2 regions of the Bradyrhizobium sp. CCBAU 65884 genome follow, and region 1 is predicted to be linked to the other one. Evidence: predicted binding sites of a transcription regulator. Region 1 holds the regulator's gene; the other holds the start of a gene.
The links. The regulator PhoB, encoded in region 1, activates phosphate uptake and scavenging genes when phosphate is short. The targets are predictions, from matches to a motif close to TGTCATNNANCTGTCAT.
Positions count from the first base shown of each region.

Region 2: the regulator PhoB is predicted to act here: its motif matches at 7,749-7,765, upstream of XI03_RS23570 (DUF47 domain-containing protein).

Region 1 covers NZ_LBJU01000105.1:17,170-27,715, forward strand. Annotated here, with positions in the region: gene pstA (phosphate ABC transporter permease PstA) at 1-369, shown strand, start outside; gene pstB (phosphate ABC transporter ATP-binding protein PstB) at 366-1,184, shown strand; gene phoU (phosphate signaling complex protein PhoU) at 1,196-1,912, shown strand; gene phoB (phosphate regulon transcriptional regulator PhoB) at 1,935-2,651, shown strand; gene XI03_RS11545 (GcrA family cell cycle regulator) at 2,891-3,403, opposite strand; gene XI03_RS11550 (aspartate aminotransferase family protein) at 3,859-5,067, shown strand; gene argF (ornithine carbamoyltransferase) at 5,067-6,002, shown strand; gene XI03_RS11560 (Hsp33 family molecular chaperone) at 6,314-7,321, shown strand; gene apaG (Co2+/Mg2+ efflux protein ApaG) at 8,473-8,865, opposite strand; gene XI03_RS11570 (OpgC domain-containing protein) at 9,045-10,295, shown strand; gene XI03_RS11575 (SGNH/GDSL hydrolase family protein) at 10,295-10,546, shown strand, end outside.
Region 2 covers NZ_LBJU01000122.1:150,525-161,070, forward strand. Annotated here, with positions in the region: gene XI03_RS23520 (sulfite exporter TauE/SafE family protein) at 1-308, opposite strand, end outside; gene XI03_RS23525 (TetR/AcrR family transcriptional regulator) at 312-944, opposite strand; gene XI03_RS23530 (tRNA-binding protein) at 1,151-1,522, opposite strand; gene XI03_RS23535 (ArsC family reductase) at 1,626-1,985, shown strand; gene XI03_RS23540 (hypothetical protein) at 1,989-2,636, opposite strand; gene XI03_RS23545 (ABC transporter ATP-binding protein) at 2,992-3,747, shown strand; gene XI03_RS23550 (ABC transporter ATP-binding protein) at 3,740-4,486, shown strand; gene XI03_RS23555 (ABC transporter substrate-binding protein) at 4,522-5,745, shown strand; gene XI03_RS23560 (branched-chain amino acid ABC transporter permease) at 5,818-6,681, shown strand; gene XI03_RS23565 (branched-chain amino acid ABC transporter permease) at 6,683-7,651, shown strand; gene XI03_RS23570 (DUF47 domain-containing protein) at 7,808-8,452, shown strand; gene XI03_RS23575 (inorganic phosphate transporter) at 8,464-9,471, shown strand; gene sugE (quaternary ammonium compound efflux SMR transporter SugE) at 9,464-9,778, opposite strand; gene XI03_RS23585 (peptide chain release factor 3) at 9,955-10,546, shown strand, end outside.

The sequences.
Region 1 (10,546 bases):
ATGCTGCTGCTGGTGCCGAATCCGCTGCGCGAGGCGGCCTCGGCGCTCGGCCTGCCGCGCTCGCTGGTGATCAAGCGTATCGCCTATCGTGCGGCCCGGTCGGGCCTCATCACCGGCGTGCTGCTCGCCACCGCCCGCGTCGCCGGCGAGACCGCGCCGCTGCTCTTCACCGCGCTGTCGAACCAGTTCTTCAGCCTCGGCCTGAACAAGACGATGGCCAATTTGCCGGTCACCATCAACAACTTCGTCCAGAGCCCCTACGCCTATTGGAAGCAGCTCGCCTGGAGCGGCGCGCTGCTGATCACGCTCACCGTGCTTGCCCTGAACATTGGCGCGCGCATCCTCGGCGCCGAGAGGACTGCAAAATGACCGACCTGTCCGTTTCCATGAGTTCCAACGCTCATCTGGCCTCGCAGCCGCTGCCGGAAGCTCCGGCCAAGGTGACGGTGCGCAATCTCAATTTCTATTACGGCGAGCACCACGCGCTGAAGAACATCAACCTGACGCTGGGCGCCAACCGTGTCACGGCGTTCATCGGCCCGTCGGGCTGCGGCAAGTCGACCCTGCTGCGCATCTTCAACCGGATGTACGACCTCTATCCGGGCCAGCGCGCCACCGGCCAGCTCATGCTGGACCAGACCAACATCCTCGACCCCAGGCTCGACCTCAATCTGCTGCGCGCCCGGGTCGGCATGGTGTTCCAGAAGCCGACGCCGTTCCCGATGACGATCTACGAGAACATCGCCTTCGGCATCCGCCTCTACGAGAAGATCTCGAAGTCCGAGATGGACGACCGCGTCGAGAAGGCGCTGCGCGGCGGCGCGCTGTGGAACGAGGTCAAGGACAAGCTCAACGCCTCCGGCCTGTCGCTCTCCGGCGGCCAGCAGCAGCGCCTGTGCATCGCCCGCACCGTCGCAGTGCGGCCCGAGGTGATTCTGTTCGACGAGCCCTGCTCGGCGCTCGATCCGATCTCGACCGCCAAGGTCGAGGAGCTGATCCAGGAGCTGTCCGAGAACTACACGATCGCGATCGTCACGCACAACATGCAGCAGGCGGCGCGCGTCTCCGACAAGACCGCCTTCATGTATCTCGGCGAGCTGATCGAGTTCGACGACACCAGCAAGATCTTCACGTCGCCGAGCGACCGGCGCACGCAGGATTACATCACCGGCCGGTTCGGCTGAGGAGACGCGACATGGGTACTGAACATACCGCAAAAGCTTTCGACACCGACCTCCAGGAGCTCACCCGCCTGGTCGCCGAGATGGGCGGCATCGCCGAACGCATGATCGTCGATTCCGTCGGCGCGCTGATCCGCCGCGACGTCGCGCTCGGCCAGCGCGTCGTCACCATCGATGCCGAGCTCGACGCGTTGCAGAAGCGCATCGAGGAACGCGCCGTGCTCACCATCGCCCGCCGCCAGCCGATGGCGGTGGATTTGCGCGAGATCGTCGGCGCCATGCGCGTTGCGACCGACCTCGAGCGCATCGGCGACCTCGCCAAGAACATGGGCAAGCGCGTCGCCGCGCTGGAGACCGACTTCCATCCGCTGAAACTGTTCCGCGGCCTGGAGCACATGACCGACCTCGTGCAGCAGCAGGTCAAGTCGGTGCTGGACGCCTATGCCGCACATGATCTGCCGGCGGCGATGGCGGTGTGGAAGGGCGACGAGGAAGTCGACGCGATCTGCACCTCGCTGTTCCGCGAGCTCCTCACCTACATGATGGAGGATCCGCGCAACATCTCGTTCTGTATCCATCTGATGTTCTGCGCCAAGAACATCGAGCGGATCGGCGACCACGCCACCAACATCGCCGAGACCGTGTTCTACATGATCGAAGGCCAGGCGATCACCGACAAGCGGCCGAAGGGCGACATGACCACCTTCGCCACGACGGTCCCGAATACCTGAAGACTCAAGGAGCGACGACCCGATGGGCGCACGCATTATGGTGGTTGAGGACGAGGAAGCTCTCACCGAGCTGCTTCGCTACAACCTCGAAGGCGACGGCTATGACGTCGAGACGGTGATGCGCGGCGACGACGCCGACACCCGCCTCAAGGAGCACATCCCGGACCTGATCGTGCTCGACTGGATGCTGCCGGGCCTGTCGGGCATCGAGCTGTGCCGGCGGCTGCGGACCCGGCCCGACACCAAGCAGCTGCCGATCATCATGCTCACCGCGCGCGGCGAGGAGAGCGAGCGGGTGCGGGGACTTGCGACCGGCGCCGACGACTACATCGTCAAGCCGTTCTCGGTGCCGGAGCTTTTGGCGCGCGTGAAGGGCCTGCTGCGCCGCGCCAGTCCTGAGCGGCTCGCGACAGTGCTGGCCTATGGCGACATCGAGCTCGACCGCGACAAGCGTCGCGTGGCGCGCTCGGGCCGGCCGATCGATCTCGGTCCGACCGAATATCGCCTGCTGGAGTTCTTCCTGGAGCATCCGGGCCGCGTGTTCTCGCGCGAGCAGCTGCTCGACAGCGTCTGGGGCCGCGACATCTACATCGATGAGCGCACCGTCGACGTCCATATCGGCCGCCTGCGCAAGCTGCTCAATCTCGGCCGCGAGCAGGACCCGATCCGCACCGTCCGCGGCGCCGGCTACGCGCTCGACGATCGCTTCGCGAAGGCGGAACAGACGGAGGCTCGGTGAGCTGCGGCCACACTCTCGGTGTCGTCCCGGACAAGCGTCAGCGCAGATCCGGGACCCATAACCACGGGGAGTAGTGATCTCGAGAAAAAGGTAACTCCGAGTCCCGTAACCACATCTCGCGGTGGTTATGGGTCCCGGATCTGCGCGCGCTTGGGGCGCGCTTGTCCGGGACGACATCGGATGTGTCGAGCCGTCACTCGTATGACGGCGCCGTCTTTGCAGTCACTGAACCAGCTAACTCAGCGCGGACCCGGCTTTGCCGGGGCACGCCGGCGATCCGCCGCCGGCTGATACGCCACGCGCGAGTGCTGGGCGCAGTAGGGCAGGCCGGACAGCGCCCTGCCGCCGCAGAAGAAGAAATCCGGGCTGGAGGGATCGCCGACCGGCCAATGGCAGGTGGCCTCGTTCAGCTCGAGCAGCGACAGCCGCTGGCTCATCGGCACCACGTTGTCGTAGGTGACCGGTTCGGCCTCCACCTCGACCTCGAAGGCCTGCGCCAGCGCGGTGTTGCCGCGCGCAATGGGGCGGGTCACCCGCATCATGTGCTGCGCGGGACGCGCCTTGCGCGGCCGGGGCGCTGCCGATGAAGGGCTCTTGGCACGGCCGGACAGACCGAGCCTGTGCACTTTGCCGATCACGGCATTGCGGGTCACATTGCCGAGTTCAGCTGCGATCTGGCTGGCCGAAAGTCCGGCCTCCCAGAGCTTTTTCAGCTGCTCGACGCGATCGTCGGACCAGGTCAAAACCGTCATTGCACCCTTTCCCTCGCTACGCGCCGCCATCCTGGGGCCTCGCAGCGATTGCCTAAGCCTTCAAAAACCCGTGCCGTCAGAATCCCTTAAGGCTCGCCGGGCGCGTGACTGACGCCCGAACGTTTACGCCGGTACAAGAGGACTCTTGGGATCAGAACCGCTGCACGAGATGTCGTATCTGACAATCCAAACGCTACAATATGGCGTGACTCCCGCGCAAGAGTCCGCCGACTCGCTTCCACATGTTCCGTGGTGAAAACCCGCAAAATCGGCACCGCAAGACTACGGATTCAGCGTTTCCCGAGGCTTTCCGGGCGGCATTGACACCCGTCTTGCCAGGCATAAGATAGTCGCGCGTGCCGCCCTTAAAAGGCGGCACGTTTCGTTTTCCGGGCCGGTCGATGGTGCGTTGCGCAATGCACGCGTCACACCGTCCGCAACATTCAAGTGACATCATGACTAACAGCGCAGCGCCGCATTTGCTCCCCGTTTTCGCCAGAGCCGACCTCGGCTTCGAGCGCGGCGAAGGCTGCTGGCTGATCGCGACCAATGGCGATCGCTATCTCGATTTCACCTCGGGCGTGGCTGTGAATGCGCTCGGCCATTGCCACCCGCATCTGATCAAGGCGTTGCAGGAGCAGGCGACGAAGCTCTGGCACATGTCGAACCTGTTCCAGAGCCCGGATGGCGAGAAGCTCGCCAACCGGCTTTGCAACGAGAGCTTTGCCGACTTCGTGTTCTTCTGCAATTCGGGCGCCGAAGCGCTGGAGGGTGTGATCAAGGTGGTCCGCCATCATCACTTCTCCAAGGGTCATCCGGAACGTTATCGCATCATCACCTTCGAAGGCGCCTTTCACGGCCGTACGCTGGCGACGCTCGCCGCGACCGGATCTGCAAAATATCTCGAAGGCTTTGGCCCGCCCATGGATGGCTTCGACCAGCTGCCGCATGGCGATATCGAGGCCGTCAAGAAGGCGATCGGCCCGCACACCGCCGGCATCCTGATCGAGCCGATCCAGGGCGAGGGCGGCGTGCGCTCGGCAACGCCGACCTTCCTCAAGGCGTTGCGCCAGCTCTGCGACGAGAAGGGCCTGCTGCTCGCCTTCGACGAGGTGCAGACCGGCATGGGCCGCAGTGGTGATCTGTTCGCGTATCGGCGCACCGGCGTCACGCCGGATGTGATGTCGCTGGCGAAGGCGCTTGGCGGCGGCTTCCCGATCGGCGCGGTGCTGGCGACCGCGGATGCGGCCGACGGCATGGGGCCCGGCTCGCACGGCTCGACCTTCGGCGGCAATCCGCTGGCGATCTCCGCGGCCAACGCGGTGCTCGACGTCATGCTCAAGCCCGGCTTCTTCGACCACGTGCAGAGAATGTCGCTGCTGCTGAAGCAGAAGCTTGCCTCCGTGATCGACCGTCATCCCGATGTCGTCAGCGAAGTGCGCGGCGAAGGCCTCCTGATCGGCATCAAGGCCGTGGTGCCCTCCGGCGATCTGGTCGCGGCCCTGCGTCACGAAAAGCTGCTCACTGTCGGGGCCGGCGACAATGTCGTGCGTTTCCTGCCGCCGCTGATCGTGACCGAAGCCGAGATCGAGGACAGCGTCGGGCGGCTCGAGCGCGCCTGCGCCGCAATCTCGTCCAGCCAGACCAAGCGGGCGGCAAGCTGATGAGCAAGTCCCCCAATAAAACTCCAAAGCACTTCCTCGATATCAACGAGCTGCCGCTGTCGGAGCTCAAGCGCATGCTTGCAGCTTCGTCCGCGATGAAGGCGAAGCAGAAGGCGCAGCAGCCGGTCAGGCCGCTCGAAGGCAAGACGCTGGCGATGATCTTCGAGCGCCCGTCGACCCGGACACGCGTGTCGTTCGACGTCGCGATGCGTCAGCTCGGCGGCGAGCCCATCATGCTCACCGGTGCCGAGATGCAGCTCGGCCGCGGCGAGACCATCGCCGACACCGCGCGCGTGCTGTCGCGCTATGTCGACGCCATCATGATCCGCATCCTCAACCACGATGCGCTGCTGGAGCTCGCGGCCAACGCCACCGTGCCGGTCATCAACGGCCTGACGCGGCGCTCGCATCCCTGCCAGGTGATGGCCGACCTCATGACCTATGAGGAGCATCGCGGCCCGATCGAGGGCAAGACGGTGGCCTGGACCGGCGACGACAACAACGTGCTGGCGTCCTGGGCTCACGCCGCCGAGCGCTTCAAGTTCCAGCTCAATGTCGCAACCCCGCCGGAGCTCGCGCCGAAAAAGGCGATGCGCGACTTCATCAAGGCGACCGGCGCGCCGATCATGCTCGGCACCGATCCGGAAGCCGCCGTGCGCGGCGCCGACTGCGTCGTCACCGACACCTGGGTGTCGATGGGCGACAAGGAAGGCGAGCACCGCCACAACGTGCTCAAGCCCTATCAGGTCAACGGCAAGCTGATGTCGCTGGCCAAGCCCGACGCGCTGTTCATGCACTGCCTGCCCGCCCATCGCGGCGAGGAGGTCACGGATGAAGTGATCGACGGTCCGCAATCGGTCGTGTTCGACGAGGCCGAAAATCGCCTGCACGCGCAGAAGGGCATTCTGGCCTGGTGTTTTGACGCGGTGAAGTAGCTTCGCTGGAGGCCCGGCGATCACCTCACATACGGTGTCGTCCCGGACAAGCGCAGCTTCTGGCAACGCGTAGCGTTGTCCAGAACGGAGCGCCGATCCGGGACCCATAGCCACAGGACTGAGTTTGGCGAGGACTCGGAGTTGTCAGCTCGCGCCATCACGTCATCCCGTGGTTATGGATCCCGGGCTCGCGCTTCGCGCGCCCCGGGACGACACCGAGTTTGAGGTTGCTTCGTTCAGTTCGACTTGTATCCGGAACACACCGCCCGCACCCCCTTCCATTTCCGCCCTCCGACCCCAGATAACGCCCCATGGTTTCCCAATCCCCTGAGATGAAAGCCGGCCCCGAAGGCCCGGTTCGCGCGCCATCAGCGGTTCCGATCGATGACGCCGTGTTGCCCTACGAGGTCGACGCGCTCGACGTGCGCGGGCGCCTGGTGCGGCTTGGCCCGGCGCTCGACGAGATCCTGAGCAAGCACGATTATCCGGCGCCGGTCGGCAAGCTGCTCGGCGAGGCCATCGTGCTGACGACGCTGCTCGGCACCGCGCTGAAATTCGAGGGCCGCTTCATCCTGCAGGCCCAGACCGACGGCCCGGTGTCGTTCCTGGTCGTCGACTACATGGCACCGGATCGCCTGCGGGCCTATGCGCGCTTCGATGCCGCGCGTCTTGGCGATACCAGGGATTCCGGCACGCTGCTCGGCCGCGGTCATCTCGCCATGACCATCGACCAGGGCCCCGACATGAGCCGCTACCAGGGCCTGGTCGCGCTCGACGGCGGCAGCCTGGAAGACGCCGCTCACGAATATTTCCTGCGCTCCGAGCAGATCCCGACGCGCGTGCGCCTCGCGGTCGGCGAGGAGTGGCGTTCGAACGACGGCGGCAAGCATCGCTGGCGCGCCGGCGGCATGCTGATGCAATTTCTGCCGAAGGCGCCCGAGCGCGCGCGGCAGGCCGATCTGCATCCCGGCGATGCCCCCGATGGCGTCGAGGTGCACAGCGTTGCCGAAGACGATGCCTGGGTCGAGGCGCGTTCGCTGATCGAGACCGTCGAGGACGTCGAGCTGATCGATCCCGAGCTCTCCGGCGAGCGGCTGCTGTTCCGCCTGTTCCACGAGCGCGGCGTACGCGTGTTCAATCCGATGGTGCTCAAGGCGCAATGCTCCTGCTCGCGCGATGCGGTCGCCTCGATGCTGAAGAGCTTTTCGCCCGACGATCGCGCGGCGATGGTGAAGGACGACAAGGTCGTCGTCACCTGCGAGTTCTGCTCGTCGGTGTACGATTTTACGCCGGACGAGGCCGGCGTGGAGGACGCGTAATTCGCAGGCGCTTGGCGAGCTCTCGTAGCTTCGTAGGGTGGGCAAAGCGAAGCGTGCCCACGATCTGCGTGTGACTGGGAGAATTCGTGGGCACGTCGCGCAAGAGCGCGCCTTTGCCCACCCTACGGCACCGCGCCTGTGTCGCCCTCTGTCAATCCTTGTCACCAAAAATATTCCACTTTGCCGAAATTCGGTTTCGGCGTATGAATTGCGCATCCCGGCTCACCAAGAGGGGCGATCATGTGTCGTCACGCATCGCGAGCCGGGCTTGCGGTGGACGCGGCAGCGTCGGCACGAGAGGTGCGGGCAGGGCGGGTAGTCCCTGTGAGTCCGAGGCTTCGTGCAGACGAGCGGCGCTGCTAGGCTTCGTCTCGTCTGTAAGTTTCCGGCTTCGTCGACGGGGCCAGGAAAAACTGCGGCGAAATGGCGGGCCGCGCGTACGGCAAAACCGTGTGGTCCTGGCCGTCGTTGCCACGGTCAAGTCCTGCGAAGGTGCGAGCGAGCCCAACCGGGCGGACTGCATCATCCAATTCGCGGGGCGAGGGAGGCCAGAAGGAATGGTCGGCTCCCGGGAGATCACGGCATAAGCCGTCCAGCCACTGCGCAGGGAAGGCCGAGTGTTCGGCACCACCTGTATGCTGCTGTGCGGTTCTTCTTGCGCGTGCATTTCGCGCAGCGGACCGCGGGTGCGAGCCGGCACCCGGTCTTCCCTGCGCCCTCTTGGCTAATGAGGGTGAGCGATGAAGCAAAGCTCGGGCGAATTGAGCCGCGAGAACGCAAAGGCGTGTCTGCAAGCTTGAGCTGCCTGCCACAAGCTCAATCTCGTAGGGTGGGCAAAGCGCAGCGTGCCCACGTCTTTGTTGCTTATCGATGGAGATCGTGGGCACGGCGCTTAAGCGCCTTTGCCCACCCTACGGCACTGCCGCTGGGATCTGCATTGGAGCATCGCAACGACGACGTGGAGAATGCGTGCGCCACACTCTGCTCTCGTGCCCCGGACGCAGCGCACCGCTCCCGGCGATGCGAAGCATCGTCCGGTGCGGTGCGCTGCAGAGCCGGGGCCCATCTCGCCGCGTGCCGGGCCGCCCCTGGGTCCCGGCTCTGCGCAGCAACGCTTCGCGTTGCGGCGCGTCCGGGACACGAGCGAGGCCCTAATTCAACACCCGCTTGTTGTCGGGACTATCAAGCGAAAACGCGGGAACGTCGATCTCGAAGCGCTCGCCGCTTTCGGTGACCATCTGGTAGCGGCCGGTCATGAAGCCGGAGGCGGTCGAAAGCGGGACGCCGGAGGTGTATTCGAAGCGCTCGCCGGGGGCCAGGATCGGCTGCTCGCCAACCACGCCCTCGCCCTTGACCTCCTGCTGGCGGCCGGAGGCATCGGTGATGATCCAGTGCCGCGTCTTGAGCTGCACGGTCTCCTCGCCCGAATTGACGATGACGATGGTGTAGGACCAGAAGTAGCGGGAGCGGTCGGCCGACGACTGCTCCGGAACAAAGTTCGGCTCGACGGTCACTTCGATCTGGCGGGTCACGGCGCGGTACATGGTTGCTATCATACCGAAATCCGGCGCTGGAACCAAACGCCGGAGGCGGCTTTGGCGACATCGTCCCGCCAGAATTCGAGGGGAATGACACCCGGACGTGATCCGGCCGCTTTGCGAGACGACGACCGGACCGGTACACTTCTCGACGTCGCGATTTGCGCAAGGGTTTTTAGGCCCCGATGACCATTGCCGACCAAGTGACGGGATCGACGATCGCGGGAACCGCCAAGCCCGCGGGGGCGAAGCCGCGCGCGAGGGCGCCGGCCATCACGCTGCCTGCCATCGGCGAGCGCGAACTCCGGCTCGACCTGTTCCGCGGGCTGGCGCTGTGGCTGATCTTCATCGACCATCTGCCGCCGAGTCTGCTGACCTGGTTCACGATCCGCAATTACGGCTTCAGCGACGCCACCGAGATCTTCATCTTCATCTCCGGCTACACCGCCGCCTTCGTCTACGGAAGGGCGATGCTGGAGAGCGGCGTCGTCATCGCCACCGCGCGCATCCTGCGCCGGGTCTGGCAGATCTACGTCGCCCACGTCTTCCTGTTCACGATCTTCCTCGCCGAAATCTCCTACGTCGCGACCAGGTTCGAGAACCCGCTCTACACCGAAGAGATGGGTATCATGGATTTCCTCAAGCAGCCCGACGTCACCATCGTGCAGGCGCTGCTGCTGCGCTTCCGTCCCGTCAACATGGACGTGCTGCCGCTCTACATCGTGCTGATGCTGGCACTGCCGCTGATCCTGTGGTCGATGAAATGGCGTCCCGACGTCACGCTCGGCCTCTCGGTCGCGCTCTACGCGGTCACCTGGGAATACGATCTTTACCTGTCGGCCTATCCTAACGGCTTCTGGGCCTTCAATCCCTTCGCCTGGCAATTGCTGTTCGTCTTCGGTGCATGGTGCGCGCTCGGAGGTGCGCGACGGATGTCGCGTATCCTGGCTTCGCCGGTGACGATGTGGATCTCGATCGCCTATCTCGCCGCGGCGTTCTACGTGACGCTGACCTGGTACGTGCCGCAGCTCTCCCAATTCATGCCGAAGCGGGTCGAGCAGTGGATGTATCCGATCGACAAGACCGATCTCGACGTGCTGCGCTTCACGCATTTCCTGGCGCTGGCCGCGCTCACCGTGCGCTTCCTACCCCGGGATTGGCCGGGCTTGAAATCGCGCTGGCTGCGACCATTGATTCTATGTGGCCAGCATTCTCTCGAGATATTCTGCCTCGGTGTCTTCCTGGCCTTCGCCGGGCATTTCATTCTCGCCGAAGTCTCCGGCGGGGCAGCCATGCATGCGCTGATTAGTCTCTCCGGGGTCCTGATCATGTGGGGCGTGGCCTGGGTGATTTCGTGGTACAAGCGCGTGGCTGACAAGAGCGGTGCGAAAACCAAAAACGCCGTCGGCAACGCCGATCTGGCGGGAGGGGGCTGATGAAGGCGAAGGTTCTCCTGAGCCTGGTCCTGCTATGCGGTAGCCTCGCCGCGCCTGTGGCGTGGGCGGGCGATGCTGCGCCTGGCGCTGCCACCGCGCCCGCGGCGTGCGAATTGCCGTCCTATCTGCTTACCAGCGAAAGCCAGCTTCCCAAGGTTGCCGAGGCCATCAAGGCCGGCAAGCCGCTCGAAATCCTGGTCATCGGCAGCCGCTCGACCACGATTCCGTCCTCGGAGGGCAGCTCCTATCCG
Region 2 (10,546 bases), on a different contig from region 1:
CGGTCGGAAACCGCCGCCGCGGCGTAGCCGCCACCGGCGCCGCCGACGAGAAATCCGATGCCGATCCAGGCGATCCACGGCCAGGGGCTGCGATTGCCGCTCTGCCAGTAGCGGCGCGCGCCGGCGAGGCCCGTCGGCGGGACCTGTGTGATCAGCGACGTCCCTTGCGCGACGTGCTGTTCCGCGCCGAGCAGCAGCACGCTGAAGATCACGAGCCCGCCACCCGGGCTCGTTCCCATCAAGCCCGACGTCAATCCGCTGACCAGGCCGACGCCGGCGCCAGCGAGCAGGTCGTGGATTCCTGACATCGCTTACGTCCTGGTTCGCCGCTTGATGTCAGGCCTGATCGTGCGAAAGCCGTCGATCACCCCGGCCACCGCCGCCATGCAGGCCTCGACGTCGAAATCCTCGCCCCAGCATTTTTGCAGCACAAAACCCTGGAAGATCGCGATCAGCACGCGTGCGATCGCTTCGGCACCGAGGTCGCGCCTGATCAGGCCGTCATGCTGGCCGCGCTCGACCAGCGCCACGATCAGCGCGCGCGGCATGTCGATGCCTTCGACGACGCTGGTGCGGACGCGGCGGTTGCGCAGGGCTTCGGCCCAGCCGTGGATGCCGACACGGCGGCGCGGTTCGCCGGCGGGGTCGGTCAGCCATTGCGCGTAGACGCGGATCAGCGCGTGAAGCCCTTCGATCGGATCGCCGGATCCTTGCGCGACCGAATTGAGCACGGCTTCGCGCCGATGCCGGTCGTCGGCGAGTGCCTCGATCAGATCGTCCTTGCTCTGGAAGTAGAGATAAACCGCGCCGTGGCTCAGTCCGGAGCGTTTCACGATGTCGGCCATGCCGGTCTGGTGAAAACCGTCTTCGGAGAAGCAGGCGAGGGCAGCTTCGAGAATTTGCTGCCGCCGACTTTCGCGCTGCTTGTCGCTGATCTTGGGCATCTCGCCGTCCTTAAATAACTGACAGGTCGATCGTTTTACCGTTGATCCCAATTGGGCAGGACATAAGTGGATCGTAATAAAAAACGATCAGTCAGTCATTTTTAATGCAGAAGAGGATTTTGGTCAAGTCTGGCTGGTCTGGGGGCCTGGCAGGAGAAGGATGATGTCGTTGCGAATGAGGCGACGCTGCACTCGATCGCGCGCGGCTAGAACAGCCGTCCGCCGTTCGGCACCGGCCTGCTGGGCTGCACCAGCACGACCTTGCCGTCGGCATCGGGGAAGCCGAGCGTCAGCACCTCGGAGATGACGGGTCCGATCTGGCGCGGCGGGAAATTGACGACGGCCGCGACCTGTTGTCCCACCAGCGTCTCGAGCGGATGGTTCTCGGTGATCTGCGCCGAGCTCTTGCGCACGCCGATCACCGGGCCGAAGTCGATCCACAGCCGAAAGGCCGGCTTGCGCGCCTCTGGAAACGGTTTCGCATCGACGATGGTGCCGACGCGTATATCGACCGCGAGGAAGCTGTTGAAGTCGATGGTCGGCGTGGCGGCGGCTGCGGGATCGTGGGTGACGTGCATGGGATGTCCGTTCGGCGAGTTGGCGTCGTTCGCAATATTGTCGCGCGAGGCGGAGTTTCGTACAACGCTGCGAACATCACGTACGCCATGCGCGAGGAACATCTTGCCCAACACCATCTACGGCATCAAGAACTGCGACACCATGAAGAAGGCGCGCGCCTGGCTCGACTCCCATGGAGTCGCATATGAATTTCACGACTACAAGACAGCGGGCGTGGACAAGGACAAGCTCAAGCACTGGAGCGACAAGGTCGGCTGGGAGACTCTGCTCAATCGCGCCGGCACGACGTTCAGGAAGCTGCCCGATTCCGACAAGGATGGCGTCACCGAGAAGAAGGCGCTGGCGCTGATGCTAGCGCAACCATCGATGATCAAGCGGCCGGTGCTGGAGATCGGCGGCAAGCTGCTGGTCGGCTTCAAGCCGGACATCTATGCCAAGGAAGTCGGAGCCAGGACGCGTTAGAGTCTAGTTCAGCTCGATGATCTCGTTGGTGACGCCGGGAGCCGGCTGGTCCGCGAATTCGACCACGTCGGCCGTCGCGATGCGGCCAGGCGCGCGATGGAAGAGATCGCGATCGATCACGGCGCGCAGTTTCGGGCGCGGCAGCGCGTCATTTCCGCGCATCAGATTCTTGATCTCGAAGCCGCCGTCCTCGCAGAAGGTCTTGACCGAGGCGATGACGTGGCAGACTTGGCCGCCGGTCTGGAAAGGTAGCAGCAGCCGTTCATACGCGACGATGCGTCCGTAGATGTCGTCGACATCGGCAACGCTGTAGACGGGCAGCCCGCGTGCCACGCATTCATAGTAAACCGGCATCACGAAGGGGGCGAGCCGCGGCCCGAGATAATCGTCGAGCAGAACGCCCTTGCCGGTATGTCCATAGGCGCGGGAGATGCGCGTGTTTTCGCTCTGGATGGTGAGGCGCGGCGCCGGCGTCGAAACGTCCACCGTATAATAGATGAGATCGGACAGCTCTTCCTCGAGCCGCGCAGGCTGATATTCCCAGACTGCCGGCGCGATCTGCTGGCGCGCATAAAGTCGCAGCCACGTGTTCAGGAGATCACGCTGCCTGATCGACTTGACGACGGACGGAGCGGCGCTTGCGAAATCCAAAACAATAATCCCGGAACGTCAAAACCAGCACATGATGTCTCCTGCGGGAAAATTTTCTATGAAGGCTGGCGCGCCGGACGAAAGACCGTTAACGACGGCTTGATGACCGGTGTCTTGCGAACCGGGAGGCCGGGCAGGCACGACATCAAAACATCTCCGACTAAGGGAGCATTTGTATCCCAGCCGGAGACCTGATCTGCTCAGCTTTCCGCCTTGCCTAACCCCCGTCACCTCCGGCATATTCCGCGCCCGGAGACGGCGTTCCGGATGGGCTCCAAGGATAGGCTCCAAGGCCCCCGGAAAGCCGAAGCAACAAGGATAGCCACGCGGCTCGCGCGGGCAGGGGGAAATCTGTTTGGCCGATGAGTTTATTCTCGAAACGGAAGGCTTGACCAAGGAGTTCGCGGGCTTCTTCGCCGTCCGTGACGTTGCGCTCAAGGTTCGCCGTGGGAGCATTCATGCGTTGATCGGCCCGAACGGGGCCGGCAAGACGACCTGCTTCAATCTTCTGACCAAGTTCCTGAAACCGTCCGCAGGAAAAATCCTCTACAAGGGGCAGGACATCACCGCGATGGCGCCGGCCGACGTGGCCCGCATGGGGCTGGTCCGTTCGTTCCAGATTTCGGCGGTGTTTCCGCATCTCACGGCGCTGGAGAACGTCCGTGTCGCGCTTCAGCGCCAGCACGGCTCTTCGTTCGATTTCTGGCGCTCCAAGTCGGTGCTCAACCGCTTCAACGATCGCGCGCGCGAATTGTTGAACGATGTCGGCCTGAACGAGTTTGCCAACACGCCCGCGGTCGAGATGCCCTATGGACGCAAGCGTGCACTGGAGATCGCAACCACGCTCGCGCTCGACCCGGAGATGATGCTGCTGGACGAGCCGATGGCGGGCATGGGCCACGAGGACATCGACAAGATCGCGGCGCTGATCAAGCGGATCTCGGCGAAATACACCATCCTGATGGTGGAGCATAACTTAAGCGTCGTGGCCAACCTGTCCGACATCATCACCGTGCTGACGCGCGGCCAGGTGCTCGCGCAGGGCCATTACTCGGAGCTCACCAAGGACGAGCGCGTCAAGGAAGCCTATCTGGGAGCCGGTCATGCCTGACACTGCGATCGCCGAGGCTCCGGCCAAGGCTGCGACCGGCGGAAACATCCTTCAAATCCGCAACCTGGAAGCCTGGTACGGCGAGTCTCACATCCTGCACGGGATCAACTTCGACGTGAACGCGGGCGAGGTCGTCACCCTGCTCGGGCGTAACGGCGCCGGTAAGACGACCACGCTGAAGTCGATCATGGGCATCATCGGCAAGCGTACCGGCTCGGTGAAGTTCAACAACCAGGAGATCATCCGCGCGACCTCCGACAAGATCGCGCGCATGGGCATCGCATTCTGCCCGGAAGAGCGGGGCATATTCTCCAGTCTCGATGTGCGGGAGAATTTGATGCTGCCGCCGGTGGTCCGCGAAGGCGGGCTGCCGCTCGATCAGATCTTCGATCTGTTCCCGAACCTGAAGGAGCGGCTCAACAGCCAGGGCACCAAGCTGTCCGGTGGCGAGCAGCAGATGCTCGCGATCGCGCGCATCCTGCGCACCGGCGCGAGCTTCCTGATGCTGGACGAGCCGACCGAGGGCCTGGCGCCGGTCATCATCCAGCAGATCGGCCACACCATCGCGCGGCTCAAGAAGGAGGGGTTCACGATCCTCCTGGTCGAGCAGAATTTCCGCTTCGCATCCACCGTCGCCGACCGCTACTACGTGGTCGAGCACGGCAAGATCATTGACGGATTTTCCAATGCGGATCTTGCCGCCAACATGGACAAGCTCCACACCTATTTGGGTGTCTAGAACTGCCAACGAGAAAATTCAAAAAGGAAAGTTGCATGAAGACGAAGTCGATTGCATCATTGCTGCTGACCACCGCGCTCACCTTCGCCGTAACAGGCGTCGCCTCCGCGCAGGACAAGACCGTCAAGATCGGCGCGCTGTCCGATCAGTCCGGCCTCTACGCCGACCTCGGCGGTCCCGGCTCGACGCTTGCCGCACAGATGGCGGTTGAGGATTCCGGCCTGGCGGCGAAGGGCTGGAAGATCGACATCATCTCCGGCGATCACCAGAACAAACCCGACATCGGCACCGCGATCGCGCGGCAGTGGTTCGACGTCGACAAGGTCGACATCATCGTCGACGTGCCGAATTCGGGCGTGGCGCTCGCCGTCAACAACGTCATCAAGGAAAAGAACGGCGTCTACATCAATTCGGGCGCGGCGACCTCGGATCTCAGCAACGCGCAGTGCTCCCCCAACACCGTGCACTGGACCTACGATACCTACATGCTGGCCCACACCACCGGCCAGGCGCTGGTGAAGGCCGGCGGCGACACCTGGTTCTTCCTGACCGCCGACTATGCCTTTGGTGCGGCGCTCGAGCGCGACACCACGGCGGTCGTCACCGCCAACGGCGGCAAGGTGGTCGGCGGCGTCAAGCATCCGCTGAACACGCCCGACTTCTCGTCATTCCTGCTCCAGGCGCAGTCATCCAAGGCAAAGATCATCGGTCTTGCCAATGCCGGCGGCGACACCACCAACACGATCAAGCAGGCTGCCGAGTTCGGCATCGGCAAGGGCGGCCAGAAGCTCGCGGCGCTACTGCTCTTCCTCACCGACGTCAAGGCGATCGGGCTGGAGACGGCGCAAGGCCTCAACTTCACCGAGACCTTCTACTGGGACATGAACGACCAGACCCGGGCGTTCTCGAAGCGCTTCGCTGACAGGATGAAGAACAACGCACCGCCCACCATGGTGCAGGCCGGCGTCTATTCGGGCGTGCGTCACTATCTCAAGGCGCTGGAAGCGCTCGGCGGCAATCCCCATGACGGCGTCAAGGTCGTCGAGAAGATGAAGTCGATGCCGACGGAGGACGATCTGTTCGGCAAGGGCGAGATCCAGCCCAACGGCCGCACCATCCACAACGCCTATCTGTTCGAGGTGAAGAAGCCCTCCGAATCCAAGGGGCCGTGGGACTTCTACAAGCTGGTCGGCACGGTGCCGGGCGATCAGGCTTTCACGCCGCTGTCCGAGAGCAAGTGCGCGCTCTTGAAGAAGTAAGATAACCGCCCGCAGGCCATCAGGCCCGCGGGCGACTTTCAGGGAACGCCGAAGGGACCGGGTGCGGGATCGATGCAGGCTCTATACGCTCAGCTACTGGTGGGACTGATCAACGGCTCGTTCTACGCGCTGCTCAGTCTCGGGCTTGCCGTGATTTTCGGCATGCTCAACATCATCAATTTCGCCCATGGCGCGCTCTACATGATGGGCGCCTTCGTTGCTTATTTCCTGTTGAGCCTCGGCGGCATCAACTACTGGTGGGCGCTGCTGATCGCACCCGTGATCGTCGGCATCTTCGGCATGATCCTGGAAAGGACCATGCTGCAATGGCTGACCGGGCTCGACCATCTCTACGGCCTGCTCCTGACCTTCGGCATCGCGCTGATCGTGCAGGGCGTGTTCCAGAACTATTTCGGCTCCTCCGGTCTGCCTTACGCCATTCCGGACCAGCTCAAGGGCGGCATGAATCTGGGCTTCATGTTCTTGCCGATCTATCGCGGCTGGGTGGTCGTGTTCTCGCTGGTCGTGTGTCTGGCGACCTGGTTCCTGATCGAGAAGACCCAGCTCGGCGCTTACCTGCGCGCCGCCACCGAAAATCCGACGTTGGTGCGCGCCTTCGGCATCAACGTGCCGCGCATGATCACGCTGACCTATGGTCTCGGCGTCGGCCTTGCCGCGCTCGCGGGCGTGCTCTCGGCGCCGATCAACCAGGTGCGGCCGCTGATGGGCGCCGACCTCATCATCGTCGTGTTCGCGGTGGTCGTGATCGGCGGCATGGGTTCGATCATGGGCTCCATCATCACCGGCTTCGCGCTGGGCGTGATCGAGGGTCTGACCAAGTATTTCTATCCCGAGGCCTCCAACACCGTCGTGTTCGTGCTGATGGTGCTGGTGCTCTTGGTGAAGCCAACGGGATTGACGGGAAGGGCGGCCTGATATGACAACCCTGACGGACGACACGCTGCCGGTGACCCCTCGCGCGATGCGCGACGAGATGATCGCTTTCGTAGTGATGGCGCTGCTGCTGGCGTCGGTGCCATTCACGGGCGTCTACCCGTTCTTCGTGATGCAGGCGCTGTGCTTTGCGCTGCTCGCCTGCGCCTTCAATCTGCTGATCGGCTATGGCGGCCTGTTGTCGTTCGGCCACGCCATGTTCCTGGGTACCGCCGGCTATTGCTGCGCGCATGCGCTGAAAGTGTGGGCGCTGCCGCCCGAGCTCGGCATCCTCGTCGGCATCGCCGCGGCTTTCGTGCTCTCGCTCATCACCGGCTACATCTCGATCCGCCGCCAGGGCATCTATTTCTCGATGATCACGCTGGCGCTGTCGCAGCTGCTGTACTTCATCTACCTCCAGGCCCCGTTCACCCACGGCGAGGACGGCATCCAGGGCATCCCGCAGGGACACATGTTCGGCGTGTTCGATCTGTCCAAGCCGACGGTGCTCTATTACGTCGTGCTGGTGGGGTTCCTCGCCGGCTTCCTGCTGATCTTCCGTGTCATCAACTCGCCGTTCGGCGAGGTGCTGAAGGCGATCCGGGAGAATGAGCCGCGGGCGATTTCGCTCGGCTACCGGACCGACCAGTACAAGTTCCTGGCCTTCGTACTGTCGGGAACCCTGGCCGGTTTTGCCGGTGCGCTGAAGGTGTTCGTGGCGCAGAACGCCTCGCTCACCGACGTCCATTGGTCGATGTCGGGCGAGGTCGTGCTGATGACGCTGGTTGGCGGCCTCGGAACCATCTTCGGCCCCGTGGTCGGTGCGTTCGCGATCATCGCCATGCAGCAATATCTCGCCGGCTTCGGCCAGTGGGTGACGGTAATCCAGGGCTCGATCTTCGTAATCTGCGTGCTCACCTTCCGCCGCGGCGTCATCGGCGAAATCGCGCATTACTTCCGGCGATCGCTCTAAGTAGCTGATTCAAAAGTGGTTTACCGACCGCCTGAAAGCGGTGGATGATCCGGCTCCGCGGGCGTGAGATGACACGCGCGCGGATCGAAAATGGTCTATGACAGTTTCATGACGGCCCGACAGGGCCGGGCCATTTCCAACCGGTAGCCTACCCCCATGATGCGATGGTTTCGTGCTTTCCTTCCCAAGGAAGAACGGTTCTTTGACCTGTTCGACCGGCATGCCCGGACGGTGATCCAGGGCTCCATCGCGCTCCAGGGTATGCTGAACGGGGGCGAGGAGACGCCGGTCTATTGCCAGCGCGTCAACCAGTTCGAGAATGATGCCGACAACATCACCCGAGAGGTGCTGACGGCGGTGCGCCGCACCTTCATCACCCCGTTCGACCGCGGCGACATCAAGAACCTGATCACGTCGATGGACGACGCCATCGACCAGATGCAGCAGACGGCCAAGGCGGTGATGCTGTTCGAGGTCCGCACCTTCGAGCCGCCCATGCGCGAGATCGGCGGGCTTCTGATCGAATGCGCCAATCTGGTCGGCCGCGCGCTGCCGCTGATGCAGTCGATCGGCCCGAACGTCGCCATGCTGACCGCGATCACGGAGGAACTCGGCAAGCTCGAGGGCCGCGTCGACGATCTCCACGACATCGGCCTGAAGGAGCTGTTCCTCAAGCATCGCGACGGCAATGCGATGGACTTCATCGTCGGCGTCGAGATCTACGACCACCTCGAGAAGGTGGCGGATCGCTTCGACGACGTTGCGAACGAGATCAACAGCATCGTCATCGAGCAAGTTTAGGACAGGCCGCTGTGGATGCCGCGTTGGGTCTTCCCGTCCTGGTCGGCTTGATCGCCGTCGCGCTGCTGTTCGATTTCCTGAACGGCCTGCACGATGCCGCCAATTCGATCGCGACCATCGTCTCGACCCGGGTGCTGCGACCGCAATTCGCGGTATTCTGGGCCGCGTTCTTCAATTTCGTCGCCTTCATGGTGTTCGGCCTGCACGTCGCCCAGACCATCGGCACCGGCATCATCGATCCCTCGATCGTCGATGCCCAGGTGATCTTCGCGGCCCTGGTCGGCGCCATCGTCTGGAACCTCGTGACCTGGGCGCTCGGCATTCCGTCCTCGTCCTCGCATGCGCTGATCGGCGGGCTCGTCGGCGGCGGCATGGCCAAGGCCGGGATCTCGGCTGCGGTGTGGAGCGGATTGACCAAGACGGTGCTGGCGATCGTGCTGTCGCCGCTGATCGGCTTCCTGCTCGCGATGATGCTGGTGGCGATCGTGTCCTGGGCCTCGGTGCGCTCGACGCCTTTCGCGGTCGATCGCGCCTTCCGTATCCTGCAATTCGCCTCCGCCTCGCTCTATTCGCTCGGCCATGGCGGTAACGACGCGCAGAAGACCATGGGCATCATCGCGGTGCTGCTCTATTCGCAGGGCCATCTGGGCAGCGACTTCTCGGTGCCGTTCTGGGTGGTGCTGTCCTGCCAGGCGGCGATGGCGCTGGGCACCCTGATGGGCGGCTGGCGCATCGTCCGCACCATGGGCCTGCGCATCACCAAATTGACCCCGATGCAGGGCTTTTGCGCCGAGACCGGCGGGGCCGCGACTTTGTTCATGGCAACCTATCTCGGGGTTCCCGTCTCCACCACGCACACCATCACCGGCGCCATCGTCGGCGTCGGTGCCGCCCGCCGCGTCTCGGCGGTGCGCTGGAACGTTGCCAGCTCGATCGTCTACGCCTGGGTGATCACGATCCCGGCCTCGGCCATCGTGGCGGCGCTGACCTGGTGGGCGGTCAAGATCTTCGTCAAGTAACGAGCTTCAGCCCGACGATCCCGGCGACGATCAGCCCGATGCTGGCAAGACGGAGGGCCGTGGCCGGCTCGCCGAACAGCATGATGCCCAGTGTTGCGGTGCCGACCGCGCCGATGCCGGTCCAGACCGCATAGGCGGTTCCAACGGGCAGGGATTTGAGCGCGAGCCCGAGCAGGATGACGCTGCCGGCCATGGCCACGAGCGTGACGACGGACGGAACAAGCCTGGTAAAGCCCTCGGTGTATTTCAGGCCGATCGCCCAGGTGATCTCGAGAAGGCCCGCGACGAACAGGATGCTCCAGGCCATGACGACCCTCCATTCAAGGCAGGGTCGTCCCCGCGGCTGACGTGCTGATGGGCTGGGGAGGCCGTCCTCCCCCCAAAGGCCAGTATGGCCAAGGCGGATATGGGGCTGGCCGGGAGGCTCCGCAATCACCAAATGAGGCTTGATCAGGCCCGTTTTCCCTGCCACACGCTCCCGCCATGTCCGACATCGCCATCACCACAGCCGAATCGCCGGCCCGTTCCCCGCTTGCCGCTGAAGTGGCGCGGCGGCGCACGTTTGCGATCATCTCCCATCCCGACGCCGGCAAGACCACGCTGACCGAAAAGCTGCTGCTGTTCGGCGGCGCCATCAATCTCGCCGGTCAGGTCAAAGCCAAGGGCGAGCGGCGCAACACGCGATCGGACTGGATGAAGATCGAGCGCGAGCGCGGCATCTCGGTCGTGACCTCGGTGATGACCTTCGAGTTCGAAGGGCTCGTGTTCAACCTCCTGGACACGCCGGGCCACGAGGACTTTTCGGAAGATACCTATCGCACCCTCACGGCGGTCGATTCCGCCGTGATGGTGATCGACGCCGCCAAGGGCATCGAGGCGCGCACCCGAAAGCTGTTCGAGGTGTGTCGTCTTCGGGATATCCCGATCATCACCTTCATCAACAAGATGGATCGCGAGAGCCGCGACGTGTTCGAGCTGCTCGACGAGATCGAGAAGACGCTGGCGCTCGACACCACGCCGATGACCTGGCCGGTCGGACGCGGCCGCGACTTCCTCGGCACCTACGACGTCGTCA